One region of the Candidatus Pantoea symbiotica genome, then DNA from elsewhere that is predicted to be linked to it. Evidence: predicted binding sites of a transcription regulator. Region 1 holds the regulator's gene; each other region holds the start of a gene.
What was found. Region 1 encodes PurR, which represses purine synthesis genes. Its sites were predicted from a motif close to CANGCAAACGTTTGCNTG; they were not measured.
Positions count from the first base shown of each region.

Region 1 (4,204 bases):
TTCGCCCAACTGTTTTTTAATGTGGCTGCTGCATCTCCGCATGCGCCCGTTAATGCCAGTTCGCTTAAAGCAGAGAAAAAGAGCGCACGTGAAGACGAGCGCCGCAAACGACGCCCGGTGAAAACCACCACCAAAAAATCGCGCCTGACTGCTGTTCAAAAATTCAAACTCAAAAAACAGACCAAAACAGAAACTGCGCTGCATAAAACCACCAGCAAAAAATCCCCGCTGAAACTCTCTGCTAAGAAATACGGTCATCAACGTTTAGCGAAGAAAACACCTGAGATCGCCGTCGATGATGAAGCATTAGCGCTGACCGGCATCAAAATGAGTAAGGCGCACCGCCAGCGTTATCAAAAGGCGCGTGAAACGGCGATGACCAAATTAATGGGCCAACTCGGCAAACCTTATCAGTGGGGCGGCACTTCGCCACACACCGGTTTCGACTGCAGCGGCTTAGTGTGGTACGCCTATAAAGATCTGGTGAAATTCAAATTCCCGCGCACCGCCAATGAGATGTATCACCTGCGCGATGCGGCACCGATTAAGCGTGAAATGCTGGAGAAAGGTGATCTGGTGTTCTTCCGCATCAATAATCGCGGCACTGCCGATCATGTTGGCGTGTATCTCGGCAACGGGAAATTCATTCAGTCGCCGCGTACCGGCAAAGATATTCAGATTAGCGTATTGGGTGAGGATTACTGGCAAAAACACTATGTGGGCGCGCGTCGTATGATGACGCCAAAAACTATTCGCTAGCTGTTGCGCAACAATCATAAAAAAGCCGGATGCTGTTCTCAGCTCCGGCTTTTTTGTTAATGCATGATCGCGGTAAAGCTGAAGGCGATAATCATCAACAGTGCGCCAACAGTGGTCATTAGCGCCAGCTTCAGGTCGGTATTCATTACAACTCCTTAGTCACACAATTATTAGGGTTAAAGCGATTTTCGCACAGCAATGGGCAAAAATCTCGTGTTATCCGCGCCAGCTTGCTAGAATCGCCGCCTTTCGTTGCGCAACAGATTTTGCGCATGCTGTATTTACAGCGTGATGAAGTGATTTCGCCTGCTAAAACACACCATTTCGCCTGCTTTTTGGGCTATAAAAGCATTAGCAGACGCAAACGTTTAACAATATACTTATCAGTAAGTTGCGATAAGCCCAGGAGTACCATTTTCATGGCAACAATTAAAGATGTCGCAAAACGCGCGGGTGTCTCAACCACCACGGTTTCGCATGTCATCAACAAAACGCGTTTCGTTGCGGAAGAGACGCGTAACGCCGTATGGGAAGCGATCAAAGAATTACACTACTCGCCCAGTGCCGTGGCGCGTAGTCTCAAAGTTAATCACACCAAAACCTTAGGTTTGCTGGCGACCTCCAGCGAAGCGCCCTATTTCGCTGAAATTATCGAAGCGGTGGAGAACCGTTGTTTCGAACGCGGCTACACGCTGATTCTCGGCAACGCGCATAACGATCTGCAAAAGCAACGTGCTTACCTGTCAATGATGGCGCAAAAGCGCGTCGATGGCTTGCTGGTGATGTGTTCTGAGTATCCAGACGATTTGCTACAGATGCTGGAAGAGAACCGCAACATTCCCATGGTGGTGATGGATTGGGGTGCATCGCGCGGTGACTTCACCGATACCGTGCAGGACAATGCGTTTCAGGGCGGCTATCTCGCCGGGCGTTATCTGATTGAACGCGGTCATCGCGATATCGGTGCCATTCCCGGCCAGATGGAGCGCAACACCGGCGGCGGCCGTCACGCTGGCTTCCTGCAGGCAATGAACGAAGCGGACATTACGGTGCGTCCTGAATGGGTAGTTCAGGGCGACTTTGAGCCTGAATCGGGCTATCAGGCGATGCAGCAGATTTTAAATCAGAAACAGCGCCCAACGGCGGTGTTCTGCGGCGGCGATATTATGGCGATGGGCGCGATTTGCGCTGCTGATGAGATGGGCTTGCGCGTACCGCAGGATATCTCGGTCATCGGCTACGATAACGTGCGCAACGCGCGCTATTTCACGCCAGCGCTGACCACCGTGCATCAGCCAAAAGCCGAACTGGGTGAAAAAGCGCTGGAAATGCTACTGGATCGCATCACCAGCAAGCGTGAAGATCCGCAAACCATTGAGGTTCAGCCAACGCTGATTGAGCGCCGTTCGGTGGCGTACGGTCCGTTCCGCGACTATCGCCGCTAAGCAGACACTTCGCTGAGCCATTCGTGGTTCAGCGTTTCGGCATCCCCGAGATAAGCCAGTAACCACTCCAGCGCCGGTGACGCGCGCTGTTCTGACCAGCTGACGCAGCACGGACTGTCCGGAAAGGCCTGCGGCAGTGCCAGTTCGACCAGTTTATGGCTATCCAGCAGCGGACGTGCCAGATGGCCCGGCACCATTCCAACGCACAATCCTGCCAGCAAACAATCCATTCCGGTTTCCCATTCTGGTACCACCAGACGTCGCTGATTATCCAGCGTCCATGTCATACGGCGCGGCAACGCACGCGAGGTATCTTCCAGCACCAGCGATGGCCATGCCCGCAATGTTTCATCATCCAGCTCCCTGCTGTTAACCAGTGGATGATCGGGACTCACTACACAACGCCAGTTCAGTGCGCCCATATCCTGAAAGGCAAAACGTCCGCCCACCGGAATCGCCTGGGTTGCGCCAATAGCCACATCAACCCGGCCATCAGCCAATGCATCCCATACGCCGTTGAACACTTCGTAGCTGATAATCAGCTCCATATCGGGAAAATGGCGATAGAAATCCTTCACTAACTGCCGCGTGCGCTGCGGTTTAACAATGCAGTCAACCGCGATACTTAGCTCCCCACGCCAGCCATTTGCCAGTTGCTGACACTGTCGACGGGTTGCCAGCATTTTTTTGATAACAGATCGCCCTTCACGCACAAAATGCTCGCCCGCGGGTGTCATCACCACTTCGCGGTGCTGACGCTCAAACAGCGGCACTGCCAGCCAGGTTTCCAGCTGTCGTACGGTATAGCTGACGGCAGAAGGCACACGATGCAGCTCCTGCGCTGCCGCACTAAAACTCCCAGTGCGCGCCACCGCATCCACCACTTCAAGCGCATATTCTGACCACATAATTTTGCCTTCAAAAAATTTAACAGCACTATGCAAATATTAGCGTTTCACAAAGCGCGTTGCATCCTTTTACACTCCCCGGCGTTCAACCTGCCCAAAAGAGAATCAACATGTTGTCGTCTAAAGCATTTATGCCTTATCTTGCCGTGCTCAGCATGCTCGGCTTTCTTGCCACGGATATGTATTTACCTGCCTTTGGCGATATGCAGCGTGATTTCGCTAGCGCACCTGGCACCATTAGCGCCAGCCTGAGTCTGTTTCTCGGCGGTTTCGCCTGTGCCCAGGTATTTTGGGGGCCGCTGTCAGATCGTTACGGGCGTAAACCAATTTTGCTGGCCGGTTTAGCCATCTTCGCCCTTGGTTGTCTGGGGATGCTTTGGGTGACCGATGTCCGCCTGATGCTGGCGCTGCGTTTTGTGCAGGCGATTGGCGTGTGTGCTGCTGCCGTGAGCTGGCAGGCGCTGGTGGTGGATCACTATCCAAAAGCCAAAGCCAATAAAGTGTTTGCGACAATTATGCCGCTGGTTGCGCTGTCTCCGGCGCTGGCACCGCTGCTCGGCGCCTGGCTTATCGGCCACTTCCACTGGCGCAGCATCTTTATCACATTGACGCTGGTTGCCGTGGTGTTGCTGATCGGTACGCTGCAGTTAACCTCGCCTAAGCGCGAGAAAGTTGCGGCAGGCAAACAACCTGGATGGTTGACCTTGCTGGGCACCCGCGTTTACAGCGGTAACGTCTTGATCTACTCGGCGTGTTCGGCGAGCTTTTTCGCCTGGCTGACGGGATCACCTTTCATTCTCGCCGCTGCTGGCCTGACGCCGGGCGATATTGGCCTGAGCTATATTCCGCAGACCATTGCATTTCTGATTGGTGGCTTTGGCTGCCGCACGCTGTTAAATCGTTATCAGGGCGCGCAACTGCTGCCGTGGTTGCTGGTGTTGTATAGCCTGAGCATCCTGAGTTTGTTTGTCATCGCCCTGATGCCCTCAGCGCCGCTGTTTGTATTGTTGATGCCCTTCTGCGGCATGGCGCTGGCCAATGGTGCGATCTATCCGATTGTGGTTGCTAGCGCATTAGCGCCCTTCCCGCACG
Region 1 covers NZ_JBSZHR010000002.1:1,600,693-1,604,896, reverse strand. The annotation lists gene ACXIZX_RS08060 (C40 family peptidase) at 1-759, shown strand, start outside; gene cydH (cytochrome bd-I oxidase subunit CydH) at 816-905, opposite strand; gene purR (HTH-type transcriptional repressor PurR) at 1,179-2,204, shown strand; gene punR (DNA-binding transcriptional activator PunR) at 2,201-3,112, opposite strand; gene punC (purine nucleoside transporter PunC) at 3,223-4,204, shown strand, end outside.

Region 2 (4,204 bases), 1.4 Mb from region 1:
CAGCTGTTTCGGCGCTACTGTCAGCAAAGGTAAGAGTGCGGCCTGGCTCGCAACTGTATAAATAATGCGCACTACACTTGCAGTGGACGTTCCCTTTATGGAGTACAGACCATGCAAGTTACCCCGTATGTGTTTTACAGCGGTCGCTGCGAAGAGGCGATTGCCTTCTACCTCGACGCCACCGATGGCGAGTTGCTGTTCAAGATGACTTATGGCGATATGCCGGATGAAACGCCGGTGGAGGACGAAGGTTGTATCTCGGGCGTGAGTTTTTCGCCGGAGCAGATTATGCATGCCCATCTGCGCATCGGGCAGGGCGAAATTATGATGAGCGACGGCGCACCGCAGGCGGCGTATGGCGGTTTTGCCGTGAGTTTATCCACGCCGGATGAGGCACAAGGCAAGCGTTGGTTTGAGGCGTTGTCAGCGGGCGGTGAAGTGACGAAAAGCTGGGCACCGACGTTTTGGGCCAATGGCTTTGGCATGTTGACCGATAAGTTCGGCGTGCCGTGGATGGTGAATGCGTATAAGCCGCAGATTTAGGTGAGTGCGGTGTTCAACCAGGTGCGCATTAATGCGTTGGATTTCGTCACCGTCATTAAAACGGTGCGCATTAATGCGCACCCTACGTGTAGGGTCGCCATTTATGGCGACCGTTTCACCAACCGCACCCATCTCATGGCGACCTTCTTACCAACCGCACCATCTCATGGCGACCGTTTCACACGATTAGAAGTTGTAACCCACCACCAAATAATAACCCCAGCCAGTCGATTTCACTTCAAACGGACCGTTACCGAAGTTCAGCTCCTGGCCGTCAGCCCACTGGCCGCCGTTGTGGAAATAACGCGCCACGGTTGAAACATGCCAGTGATCGTAGTTCAGCGACAGAATGTGGCTCGATGCAATTGAGTTGCTGGTACGTGAACGATCGGACTTATCACGCAGATCTGAACCCCAGTCGAAGTTGGTGAAGCCGATGTAGCTCAGCTTGCCGCCCCATAGATCGGTAATCGGCACAAAGTATTTCACCTTGAAGCGATAACCATCCCAGCTGTTCTCGTTCGCCGCACCGTAGTTTTCCCACTGGTATTTCGCGTAAACGTTCAGCGACAGGCCGATATCGCTGTGCGTATCGATGTCGGTGCCGAGACCCATGTACCAGGTGTTCTGACGGTTATCGCTGTTGCGACCCATGTCATAGATGTAGTTGTTGGCGAAGTACCACTCTTTAAACGGTCCGAAAGAGAGATCGGTGCCGGTCAGCTTATCGATCGAGAAACGTGGCTCAATTTCCATGAACATCGGCGAACCGTGGTCGAACACGCCGTTGGCATTGCTGTTGCCCACGCCGAAGAAGTTGGTCAGATCGAGGTAGCCGTAGAAATCGAACCAATCCTTTTTAGCAAAGGCTTCGTATTCCAGATACACGTCGTTGTTGAACTGGGGTCCAAAACGGGTGTGGTAGCTGCCCACCACGTTCACGCTCTGATGCCACCAGTCAGAAACGTACTGCGGATCGCTGTCTGCCGCTTGTGCCGCACCAGTCCAGCTGCTGGCCAATAAGGCCCCTGCTATCAACGCTTTATATTTCATTATTGTTAACCACATGCTTTTGATCGCCGGGCCGTCGCCGCGATCGGGTGAAATTGATCCCAGGGGATGGGCAGTGAGTTGTCGTATCCGGTCTGTGTCGCCAGATTTTCAAGCTTGCGTAATGTGCCTGTAACAGAGGCATAGAAAATAGATTTTGGTCACGTTTGTCAAAAAGTGTTGCAGTTTGATTCACTGGAAATGTGATCATTATCACATAAAGGCCGTGAGGCGAACGGAACCCCGCAACCGTTTACGTTGTCGCGTTCGTCGGGAAAAAGGTGTTGAGGGGATGGTGCGATAGTTGCAAGGTCGCCATGAATGGCGACCTTACGAGGTTAGGGGAGGGTAACGCGCACCTGCAGGCCGGCAATCTGGCCCTGCTGATCGTGGCGGTTCGACAGCGCAACCTGCATCTGATGCTTCTGCGCCACGCTGCGCACAATCGATAAGCCTAAGCCGCTGCCTTGCGCCTGCACATCTGGCGAACGGGTGAAGCGATCAAAGGCGCGTTCGATAAAGGATTCCGCCATGCCGGGCCCGTTATCGACAATATCCACCACGGTGTGATTGCCGACGCGATGCAGCAGCACATCGACCAAACTGCCTTCCGGCGTGTGCAGCATCGCATTGCCGATCAGGTTATCGAACAGGCTACGCAGATCGGAGCGGCTGGCGTGCAGGCGATAATGGGTGGTGCCGTTAAAACCGATATCAATGCCGCGCTTATCTGCCACCACCATCAACTGCTCAATGCTTTCTTTCAGCAGGTCATCCAGCTCGATGCTTTCCACCGTGGCAACCACCGATTGATCTTCCTGACGTGAGATATTCAGCAGCTGCGTCACCAGATGGCGCGTGCGCGTTACGCCCGCTTCCAGCTGATCGAACTGGCGGCTGGCTTCACCGGGTTGAATATGTTGCCGCAGATTCTCCAGCTGCAAAGTCACGGCGGTGACCGGTGTGCGCAGCTCATGCGCCGCATCTTCGAGGAACTGACGCTGCGATGACCAGGCCGCGCGCAGTCTATCCAGCAAAGCGTTGTAAGCTGCCACCAGCGGCAGCACTTCATCCGGCAAGCCATCAGGTGAAACGCTATGCGGATGCAGGGTTTCCTGGGCTGCGATATGGCGCGATGCCACGCGTAAATCGCGCGTTATCGCCCGCACCACCAGCCATATCACAATCAGTGAGAGCGGCATCATCAGTACCAACGGAATGATGGCGGAGAGCGCTCGCTTGACCATGATACTTTTCATGTAGCCGATATTATGCAGCACCTGAATATTGCCGATTTCACTGCCCAGCTCGCCGGGCCGCGTGTAAACACGCCATTCGCAGTCGTCGCCACAGTCACCGACTTTCAAATCGGTCCAGCCTTTTTTCAGCTGCAACGGCGCATGCAAACCCGGCCAGGAGCTGGCGCGCAGATGGTTGCTCTCGTCCCACAGCTGAACGATATAGGTACTTTTGAGTTTCTCTTCATGCATCACCATCGGCATCAGCGCCGGCATGCGTTGGCTGCTGGCCCAGGCATCGGCGATCTTGGCGAGCTGATCGTCCTTCATGGTGCCCATCATGTCGCCGTAGCAGTGATAGAAATACCAGGTGACGCCGCCAATCATCGCCAGATGCAGAATCACCAGCGTGGCGAGCAGTTTGTTACGCAGCGAGCGCATAAAGGTGAAAGGTTTCATATTGCCGGTACCCGCCAGCCAAGTCCGCGTACGTTGCGGATCACTTCGTTATCCAGTTTGCGACGCATACCGTGAATCAGTACATCCACCGCGTTGCTGCTGACCTCTTCGCCCCAGCCGTAAATGCGGTTTTCTAACTGCTCGCGTGAGAGGATCGCGCCGGGCCGCTCCAGCAAGGCGTAGAGCAGGGCATATTCGCGTGCGGTGAGCTGTTCGCGCTGGCCTTTGTACAACACTTCGCGCGTCATGATATCGATCTGCACATCGCCGCTGCCAAGCAGAGAATCTGCCGCACCGTGACGACGGCGGGTAATGGCGCGCATACGTGCCAACACCTCTTGCAGATCAAAGGGTTTCAGCAAATAGTCATCCGCGCCGCTGTCCAATCCCTGAATGCGCTGCTGCACAGTATCGCGGGCGGTGAGCACCAGCACCGGCGTCATGTCGCCGCGCGTGCGCGCTCGACGCAGCACCTGCAAGCCATCTTCACGCGGCAAGCCAAGATCCAGCAACACGCAGGTATAGCCGCCTTCGGCCCAGGCATTGCTGGCATAGACGCCGTCGCGTACCCAATCCACCGACCAACCTGCCGCTTCCAGCGCTTGCTGCAGATTCGCGCCAATCATTTCGTCATCTTCTACCAGCAGCACACGCATGATGCCCTCCAACTTAACTGAACGCAGTGTAGCGACAGATAATTAGGCCAGAATTATACCCGTTTTCCCGCTTGCTAATTCTGCGCTAATTTTCTGCTAATTAAGGGATAAATTTAACGCGCTATTGTGGCTGCACTGGACATATTGCCAACGCAGGAGAATCCCATGAATCAGCGCGAATTTATCCGTAGTTTGCTGGACTGGATAGAGAATAACTTAGGGCACGATCTTCATCTGGATGAAGTAGCACGCCGCTCG
Region 2 covers NZ_JBSZHR010000002.1:160,921-165,124, forward strand. The annotation lists gene ACXIZX_RS01350 (LysR family transcriptional regulator) at 1-33, shown strand, start outside; gene yjdN (VOC family metalloprotein YjdN) at 112-543, shown strand; gene ACXIZX_RS01360 (nucleoside-specific channel-forming protein Tsx) at 730-1,596, opposite strand; gene ACXIZX_RS01365 (sensor histidine kinase) at 1,932-3,290, opposite strand; gene ACXIZX_RS01370 (response regulator) at 3,287-3,946, opposite strand; gene ACXIZX_RS01375 (helix-turn-helix domain-containing protein) at 4,112-4,204, shown strand, end outside.
Region 2: the regulator PurR is predicted to act here: its motif matches at 1,836-1,853, upstream of ACXIZX_RS01360 (nucleoside-specific channel-forming protein Tsx).

Region 3 (4,204 bases), 1.2 Mb from region 1:
TTACCGGCTCATGACGCACTAAAAAGGTTTCTGATGACGCCCGATTACGACATTGCCCTTCGCGTTAATCAGCTGTCGCTGTGGTATGGCGAACGCCAGGCGCTGAATAACATTGATCTGCAGATCCCGAAAAACCGCATCACGGCGTTGATTGGTCCTTCCGGCTGCGGCAAATCGACGCTGCTGCGCTGCTTTAATCGCATGAATGATGTGATCGATCGCTGCCGCATTGAGGGTGAGATTCTGCTGGATGACTACGCGGTGATGCAGGCGAACCAGGATCTTCCCGCGCTGCGGCGCCGCATTGGCATGGTGTTCCAGCGGCCAAATCCGTTTCCTAAATCGATTTACGAAAACGTGGTTTACGGCCTGCGCTTGCAGGGCGTGCGCGACCGTCGCGTGTTGAATGAAGCCTGTGAGCGTGCGCTGCGTGCGGCGGCCTTGTGGGCCGAAGTGAAAGATCAGCTGGGGCAGAACGCCTTAACGCTCTCTAACGGCCAGCAGCAACGTTTGGTGATTGCGCGCGCCATTGCCATTGAACCGGAAGTGTTGCTGCTGGATGAGCCCACCTCGGCACTTGATCCGATCTCAACGCTGGTGATCGAGGAGTTGATGACCACGCTGAAGCAGCATTTCACGCTGGTATTGGTGACGCACAATATGCAGCAGGCGGCACGCGTGTCAGATTACACCGCGTTTATGCATAACGGACAATTAGTGGAGTTTGACGAAACCGATCGCATCTTCACGTCGCCAAAAGCGCGGCGTACCGAAGATTACATTACGGGAAGATTTGGGTGATGGTGCGGACGTGATGAAGGTCGCCATAAATGGCGACCCTACATTAGTCGTGTGCATATCCTTCAGGTGGCAACGGCTGACCATCCAGCCACGCCTTACCTTCACGCATCTGCAAACGCCCATCAACAAACCAGCTGATCACCAGCGGATAGATCGCGTGTTCCTGATGCTGCACGCGCGCGCTGATTTCGTCTTCGCTGTCGCCAGCAAACACCGGCACGCGCGCCTGCAAAATAATCGGTCCGCCATCCAGTTCGTCAGTGACAAAGTGCACTGAAGTGCCATGCTCTTCGTCGCCGTTTTCCAGCGCCTGACGATGCGTGTGCAAGCCCGGATATTTCGGCAATAACGACGGATGAATATTCACCAGACGATCGTGATAGTGCGCGACAAAAGCGCTGCTGAGGATGCGCATATAACCGGCCAGCACCACCAGATCCGGCGCGTAAGCATCAATCTCCTGCATTAGCTGGCGATCAAAGGCTTCCCGGTCGGCAAAATCACTGGCGGCTAACGCATGCGGCGGGACGTTGGCTTCCCGCGCGCGCGTTAAACCATAGGCGCTGGCTTTATTACTGAAAACGGCAGCGACGCTGCCGTTGATACGCCCGCTTGCGCAGGCGTCGAGGATGGACTGAAGATTGCTTCCGTTGCCGGAGATCAGTACAACCAGTTTCTTCATGGATTGATAACCACACGCTCTTCAGAATCTGACGCTTTAATCACACCGATTTTCCACGCTTTTTCGCCCGCGTCGGTCATCAGCTGTATCGCTTTATCGGCTTCTGCCGGGCTCAGCGCAATCACCATGCCCACGCCGCAGTTAAAGGTGCGGTACATTTCGTGACGGCTAACGTTGCCCGCCTGCTGCAACCAGCTGAACACAGACGGCCACTGCCAGCTGCTCTCTTCCAGCACCGCTTGGGTGTTGTCTGGCAGAACGCGCGGGATGTTTTCCCAGAAGCCGCCGCCGGTCAGATGCGAAATCGCATGCACATCAACCTGCTCGATCAGGCTGAGGATGTTTTTCACATAGATGCGGGTTGGCGCCAGCAGGTGATCGGCCAGTGATTTGCCATCCAGCTGTTTGGTGGCCGGATCGGTCTGGCTGACTTCAAGAATCTTGCGTACCAGAGAATAACCGTTCGAGTGTGGACCGCTGGAACCCAGCGCGATCAGCACGTCGCCGTCCTGCACTTTCGAACCGTCAATGATTTCTGATTTTTCCACCACGCCGACGCAGAAACCCGCCACGTCGTAATCTTCGCCGTGGTACATGCCTGGCATTTCAGCGGTTTCACCGCCGACCAGCGCACAACCCGACTGCAAGCAACCTTCGGCGATGCCGGTGATTACCGATGAAGCGGTATCCACATCCAGCTTGCCGGTCGCGTAATAATCGAGGAAGAACAGCGGCTCAGCACCCTGCACAATCAGGTCGTTAACACACATTGCGACCAGATCGATGCCGATGCTGTCATGGCGTTTGAGATCCATCGCCAGACGCAGCTTGGTGCCGACGCCATCGGTTCCGGAGACCAGCACAGGCTCGCGGTACTTCTGCGGCAGCGCACAGAGCGCGCCGAATCCGCCCAATCCACCCATGACTTCCGGGCGGCGGGTTTTTTTCACTACGCCTTTAATACGGTCAACCAGATCGTTACCAGCATCGATATCAACACCGGCGTCTTTGTAGCTGAGAGAGGTTTTGTCGGTCACTGCGGAATCCCCACGCGAGTTGCGGTTGGTGGCAAAAATTAAGCGCGGCAATTCTAACAGCGCAGGCAAACGTTTGCGAGTCCCATCTCATGCTGCCTTTGCATAGCCTCAGATTTTCGCCAATCCTTAGATGACGCAGGCTATTGACCGATGACATGTGGCGCAGCGGCGAAAAGGCGGTATAATCCGGCGATTTTTTTTAGCTCAACTCAATTCCGGGAGAACAATCATGAAGATCGTGGAAGTCAAACACCCGCTGGTCAAACATAAACTGGGCCTGATGCGTGAGCATGATATCAGCACCAAGCGTTTCCGCGAGCTGGCCTCGGAAGTGGGCAGCTTGCTGACCTATGAAGCCACCGCCGATCTGGAAACCGAGCGCGTCACGATTGAAGGCTGGAATGGTCCGGTTGAAATCGATCAGATCAAAGGTAAAAAAATCACTGTAGTTCCGATTCTGCGTGCTGGCCTCGGCATGATGGAAGGAGTGCTCGAGCACGTGCCAAGCGCGCGCATCAGCGTGGTTGGCGTGTATCGTGATGAAGAGACGCTGGAGCCGGTGCCGTATTTCCAGAAGCTGGTGTCGAACATTGAAGAGCGCCTGGCGCTGGTGGTCGACCCGATGCTGGCAACCGGTGGTTCAATGATCGCTACTATCGATCTGCTGAAGAAAGCCGGTTGTACCAGCATTAAAGTGCTGGTGCTGGTGGCCGCACCTGAAGGTATTGCCGCGCTGGAGAAAGCGCATCCGGATGTGGAGCTCTACACCGCATCAATCGATCAGGGACTGAACGAGAAGGGTTACATCATTCCTGGACTCGGCGATGCCGGGGACAAGATTTTCGGAACCAAATAAAAGAAACCAGCCGGCCAGAGAGTCGGCTTTTTTTTGGCAAAAACACAACATTGTCATCCTCGAGTTATTCGAGCCAGGGCAAGGCGGCAAACGAGTTCATCCCGATGAGCTTACTTAGGTAAGTGATTCGGGTGAACGAGAGCAGCCAACGCAGCCATGGCTCGAAGAACGAAGAGGATAGGGGATAATAATGACTCGTCGTGCAATCGGCGTTAGCGAACGCCCACCGCTCTTACAAACCATTCCACTCAGCCTACAGCATCTGTTCGCCATGTTTGGCGCAACTGTGCTGGTGCCGATTCTGTTCCACATCAACCCGGCCACGGTGTTGCTTTTTAACGGCGTTGGAACACTGCTCTATCTGTTTATCTGTAAAGGCAAAATCCCGGCGTATCTCGGTTCGAGCTTTGCCTTTATTTCGCCGGTGCTGCTGCTGTTGCCGCTGGGTTACGAAGTGGCGCTGGGCGGTTTTATTCTCTGCGGTTTGCTGTTCTGCATTGTGGCGCTGATCGTCAAGAAAGCCGGTACCGGCTGGCTTGATGTGATGTTCCCACCGGCGGCGATGGGCGCGATTGTCGCGGTTATCGGTCTGGAACTGGCGGGCGTGGCGGCGAATATGGCAGGTTTACTGCCCGCTGACGGCACATCACCAGACAGCAAAACCGTGATCATCTCGATGGTGACGCTGGCAGTGACCGTGTTTGGTTCGGTGCTGTTCCGTGGCTTCCTCGCCATCATCCCGATTTTAGTCGGCGTGCTGGTCGGCTATGCGCTCTCATACATGATGGGCATTGTGGACTGGACCGCGGTGGAAAATGCGCCGTGGTT
Region 3 covers NZ_JBSZHR010000002.1:2,824,080-2,828,283, reverse strand. The annotation lists gene pstA (phosphate ABC transporter permease PstA) at 1-22, shown strand, start outside; gene pstB (phosphate ABC transporter ATP-binding protein PstB) at 34-801, shown strand; gene purN (phosphoribosylglycinamide formyltransferase) at 845-1,483, opposite strand; gene purM (phosphoribosylformylglycinamidine cyclo-ligase) at 1,480-2,520, opposite strand; gene upp (uracil phosphoribosyltransferase) at 2,750-3,376, shown strand; gene uraA (uracil permease) at 3,567-4,204, shown strand, end outside.
Region 3: the regulator PurR is predicted to act here: its motif matches at 2,583-2,600, upstream of purM (phosphoribosylformylglycinamidine cyclo-ligase).

Region 4 (4,204 bases), 1.3 Mb from region 1:
CGGCAGGCTTGTCGCCCAGCTGACGATAAACCTGCGACAGCGCAGTCGCGCCAAGCGTGTTCGCGCCGTTGCCGAGATCCACCAGCAACAGCAGGTTGTCTTGATCCGCTTGCAGCTGTGGCGTCACGGTGCGACGCACATCTTCAACGCGGGCAAAAGCGGTGATCACCAGCGACAGCGGCGAGGTCATTTCGCGCTGCTCGGTGCCATTCTGCCAGCGGGTTTTCATCGACATCGAGTCTTTGCCCACCGGAATGGTGATGCCCAGCGCCGGACACAGCTCTTCGCCGACCGCTTTCACCGCAGCGTACAAGCCGGCGTCTTCGCCCGGGTGACCAGCAGCGGCCATCCAGTTCGCAGACAGCTTAACGCGTTGCAGCGAACCAATTGAGGTTGCTGCGATGTTGGTCAGCGCTTCACCGACGGCCAGACGACCTGAGGCGGCGAAGTCGAGCAACGCCACTGGCGCGCGCTCGCCGAGGGAGAATGCTTCACCGTGATAGCTATCGAGGCTGGCGGTGGTGACAGCGCAGTTCGCAACCGGAATCTGCCACGGACCTACCATCTGATCGCGCGCGACCATGCCGGTTACGCTGCGGTCACCAATGGTGATCAGGAAGGTTTTTTCTGCCACGGTCGGCAAGTGCAGCACGCGATTTACCGCATCCGCCACGCTAATGCCGTCACGCTGCAGCGCATCACCTTTAGCCTGCTGGCTGGCAACATCACGCGTCATCTTCGGCGTTTTGCCCAGCAGCACGTCGAGCGGCATGTCGATTGGCTTGTTGTCGAAATGGCTGTCGGCAAGGTTCAGATGTAGCTCTTCGGTGGCTTCACCGATGACGGCATAAGGTGCGCGTTCACGCTTACACAGCTCGTCAAACAGCGCCAGTTGTGCAGGGGCAACCGCCAGCACATAACGTTCCTGCGACTCGTTACACCACACTTCCAGCGGGCTCATGCCTGGCTCATCGCTGAGGATGTCGCGCAGGTTGAAGTTACCGCCACGATTACCGTCGCTCACCAGTTCTGGCATGGCGTTCGACAAACCGCCCGCGCCGACGTCGTGGATAAACAGAATCGGGTTGGCTTCCCCCAGCTGCCAGCAGCGGTCGATCACTTCCTGGCAACGACGTTCCATTTCTGGGTTGTCGCGCTGTACTGACGCAAAGTCGAGATCGGCATCCGATTGGCCAGACGCCATCGAAGATGCCGCGCCGCCGCCTAAACCGATGTTCATCGCCGGTCCACCCAGCACGATCAGTTTGGCGCCCACCACGATTTCGCCTTTCTGCACGTGATCGGCACGGATGTTACCGATGCCGCCCGCCAGCATGATTGGCTTGTGATAGCCGCGCAGCTCAACGCCATTGTGGCTGTTTACGCGCTCTTCGTAGGTACGGAAGTAGCCGTTCAGGGCTGGACGACCAAATTCGTTGTTGAACGCCGCGCCGCCCAGTGGGCCTTCAGTCATGATATCCAGCGCGGTGACAATGCGATCCGGCTTACCGAAATCCTCTTCCCACGGCTGTTCAAAACCAGGAATACGCAGGTTCGATACCGAGAAACCGACCAGACCGGCTTTTGGCTTCGCGCCACGTCCGGTTGCGCCTTCATCACGGATTTCGCCACCGGAACCGGTCGCGGCACCCGGCCACGGTGAAATGGCGGTTGGGTGGTTATGGGTTTCGACCTTCATCAGGATATGCGCTTCTTCCTGATGGAATTCATATTCGCCCTTCTGCGCATCGGCGTAGAAGCGGCCAACCTCAGAACCTTCCATTACCGCTGCGTTGTCTTTATAAGCAGACAGCACATGCTCAGGATTATGTTCAAAGGTGTTTTTGATCATTTTAAACAGCGACTTCGGCTGCTTTTCGCCGTCGATAATCCAGTCGGCGTTGAAGATCTTGTGACGACAGTGCTCAGAGTTTGCCTGCGCAAACATGTAGAGCTCAATGTCGTTTGGATTGCGGCCCAGCTTAGTAAAGGCATCAAGCAGATAATCGATCTCATCATCGGCCAGCGCCAGGCCCAGCGTGGTGTTGGCCTGCTCCAGCGCACTGCGACCGGCGCCCAGCACGTCAACGCTTTTCAGCGGCTGCGGCTGATGGTGAGCAAATAGCTGCTGCGCATCGTTGAGGTCAGCGAACACCGTTTCCATCATGCGGTCATGTAGCAGGCTCGCCAGCTGCTGCCACTGTGCTTCTGTCAGCTCAGGTGCCTGCACATAGAAGGCCATACCGCGCTCAAGACGCAATACCTGTGGCAGATCGCAGTTGTGGGCAATGTCGGTGGCTTTCGATGACCACGGAGAGATGGTGCCGGGACGCGGCGTTACCAGCAACAGACGCCCTTGTGGCGCGTGTTCGGCGAGAGAAGGACCGTATTTCAGCAGGCGTTGCAGGCGGGCTTGCTCATCCGCGCTGAGCGGTGCACTAACATCGGCAAAATGGACGTACTCGGCGTAAATATCACTCACCGGAAGGTGAGCGTCCTGAAAGCGGGTCAGCAGTTTGTTTACACGAAATGCCGACAGAGCGGGCGAACCACGCAGAATTTCCATCATTAAAGATCTCTCGTCTTTGAAGTGCCGGGCGACGCTTCATTGGGCGCAACAGGGGAAAACGGGCGGTATTATAGAGAAACAGCACGGGTTACGAAACCGTTTGCGCATAAATTCTGGCACCTGGCGTTTGGCTGAATTTTGCACAATTCTTGCTATAAAAGTTGCCCTGCCCCTTTTTGTTGCGCAAAATGCCCCTCGCTCTGGGAGTTAAAACAACATAAATACTGCCTTTAAAAGACAGAGGCCTGTGAGCCATTACGAGACAACTATTTGAAACGCCTAAAAATAAACTATCTGTTTATCGGTCTGATCACCGTGCTACTTGCGCTAGCATTGTGGCCTTCCATCCCGTGGTACGGGGGCGGAACAGACGCGCTATCACAGATCAAATCACGCGGAGTGCTGCGCATCAGTACCGTTAACTCTCCGCTGACTTACTACACCATTAACAATGCACCAGCCGGTATGGATTACGAGCTGGCGAAGCGCTTCGCCGATTACCTGGGCGTGAAACTGGAAGTTGAGGTGCGTCCTAACCTTGGCGATCTGTTTGACGACCTTGATGACGGTAAAGCGGATTTGCTGGCTGCCGGCTTGATCTACAACAGCGAGCGCCTCGCGCACTACCAAAGTGGCCCGAGCTACTATTCGGTGTCACAGCAACTGGTGTACCGCATTGATAAGCCCCGGCCGAAGAATCTCGGCGATCTCAAAGGCCGCCTGATTGTGCAGTCTGGTTCGGCATATCTGTCAACTTTACGTTCCGCCAAAGCTGACAGCTATCCCGATCTCGACTGGGCGATCTCCACCGATCAGGGCCAGAAAGCGCTGCTTGAAGCGGTTGCCGACGGCAAACTCGATTACACGGTGGGCGATTCGGTCACCATCGGCCTGCTGCAGCGTATTCATCCGCAGCTGGCGGTAGCATTTGATGTGACCGATGAAGAGCCGGTAACCTGGTATTTGCCGCGTAACGATGACGACAGCCTCAGCGCGGCGATGCTCGACTTCTACAGCCAGATGGGCGAGGAAGGCACCATGGCGCGGCTGGAAGAGAAGTATCTCGGCCACGTTGGCACCTTTGATTACGTTGATACCCGCACCTTCCTGCGCGCCATTGATAACACGCTGCCGGATATCAAACCGCTGTTTGAGAAATATTCTGCCAGCATGGATTGGCGTTTACTGGCGGCAATCTCTTATCAGGAATCGCACTGGAATCCGCAGGCTACGTCGCCAACCGGCGTGCGTGGCATGATGATGCTGACGCGCAATACCGCCGATAGCCTTGACGTTGACGATCGCCTCGATCCCGAACAGAGCATTCGCGGCGGCAGCGAATATCTCAAGCGCATGATGGAGAAAGTGCCGGAGACCATTCCGGAGGATGAACGCATCTGGTTCGCGCTGGCGGCATATAACATGGGCTACGCGCACATGCTGGATGTACGCAAGCTAACGGCGAAACAGGGCGGCAATCCGGACAGCTGGGCCGACGTGAAGCTGCGTTTGCCGATGCTGAGCCAGAAGCGCTACTACACGCAAACCACCTACGGCTACGCGCGCGGCCACGAAGCCTATAACTACGTTGAGAACATCCGTAAGTATCAGATCAGTTTGGTGGGATATTTGCAG
Region 4 covers NZ_JBSZHR010000002.1:2,888,830-2,893,033, forward strand. The annotation lists gene purL (phosphoribosylformylglycinamidine synthase) at 1-2,569, opposite strand, end outside; gene mltF (membrane-bound lytic murein transglycosylase MltF) at 2,840-4,204, shown strand, end outside.
Region 4: the regulator PurR is predicted to act here: its motif matches at 2,659-2,676, upstream of purL (phosphoribosylformylglycinamidine synthase).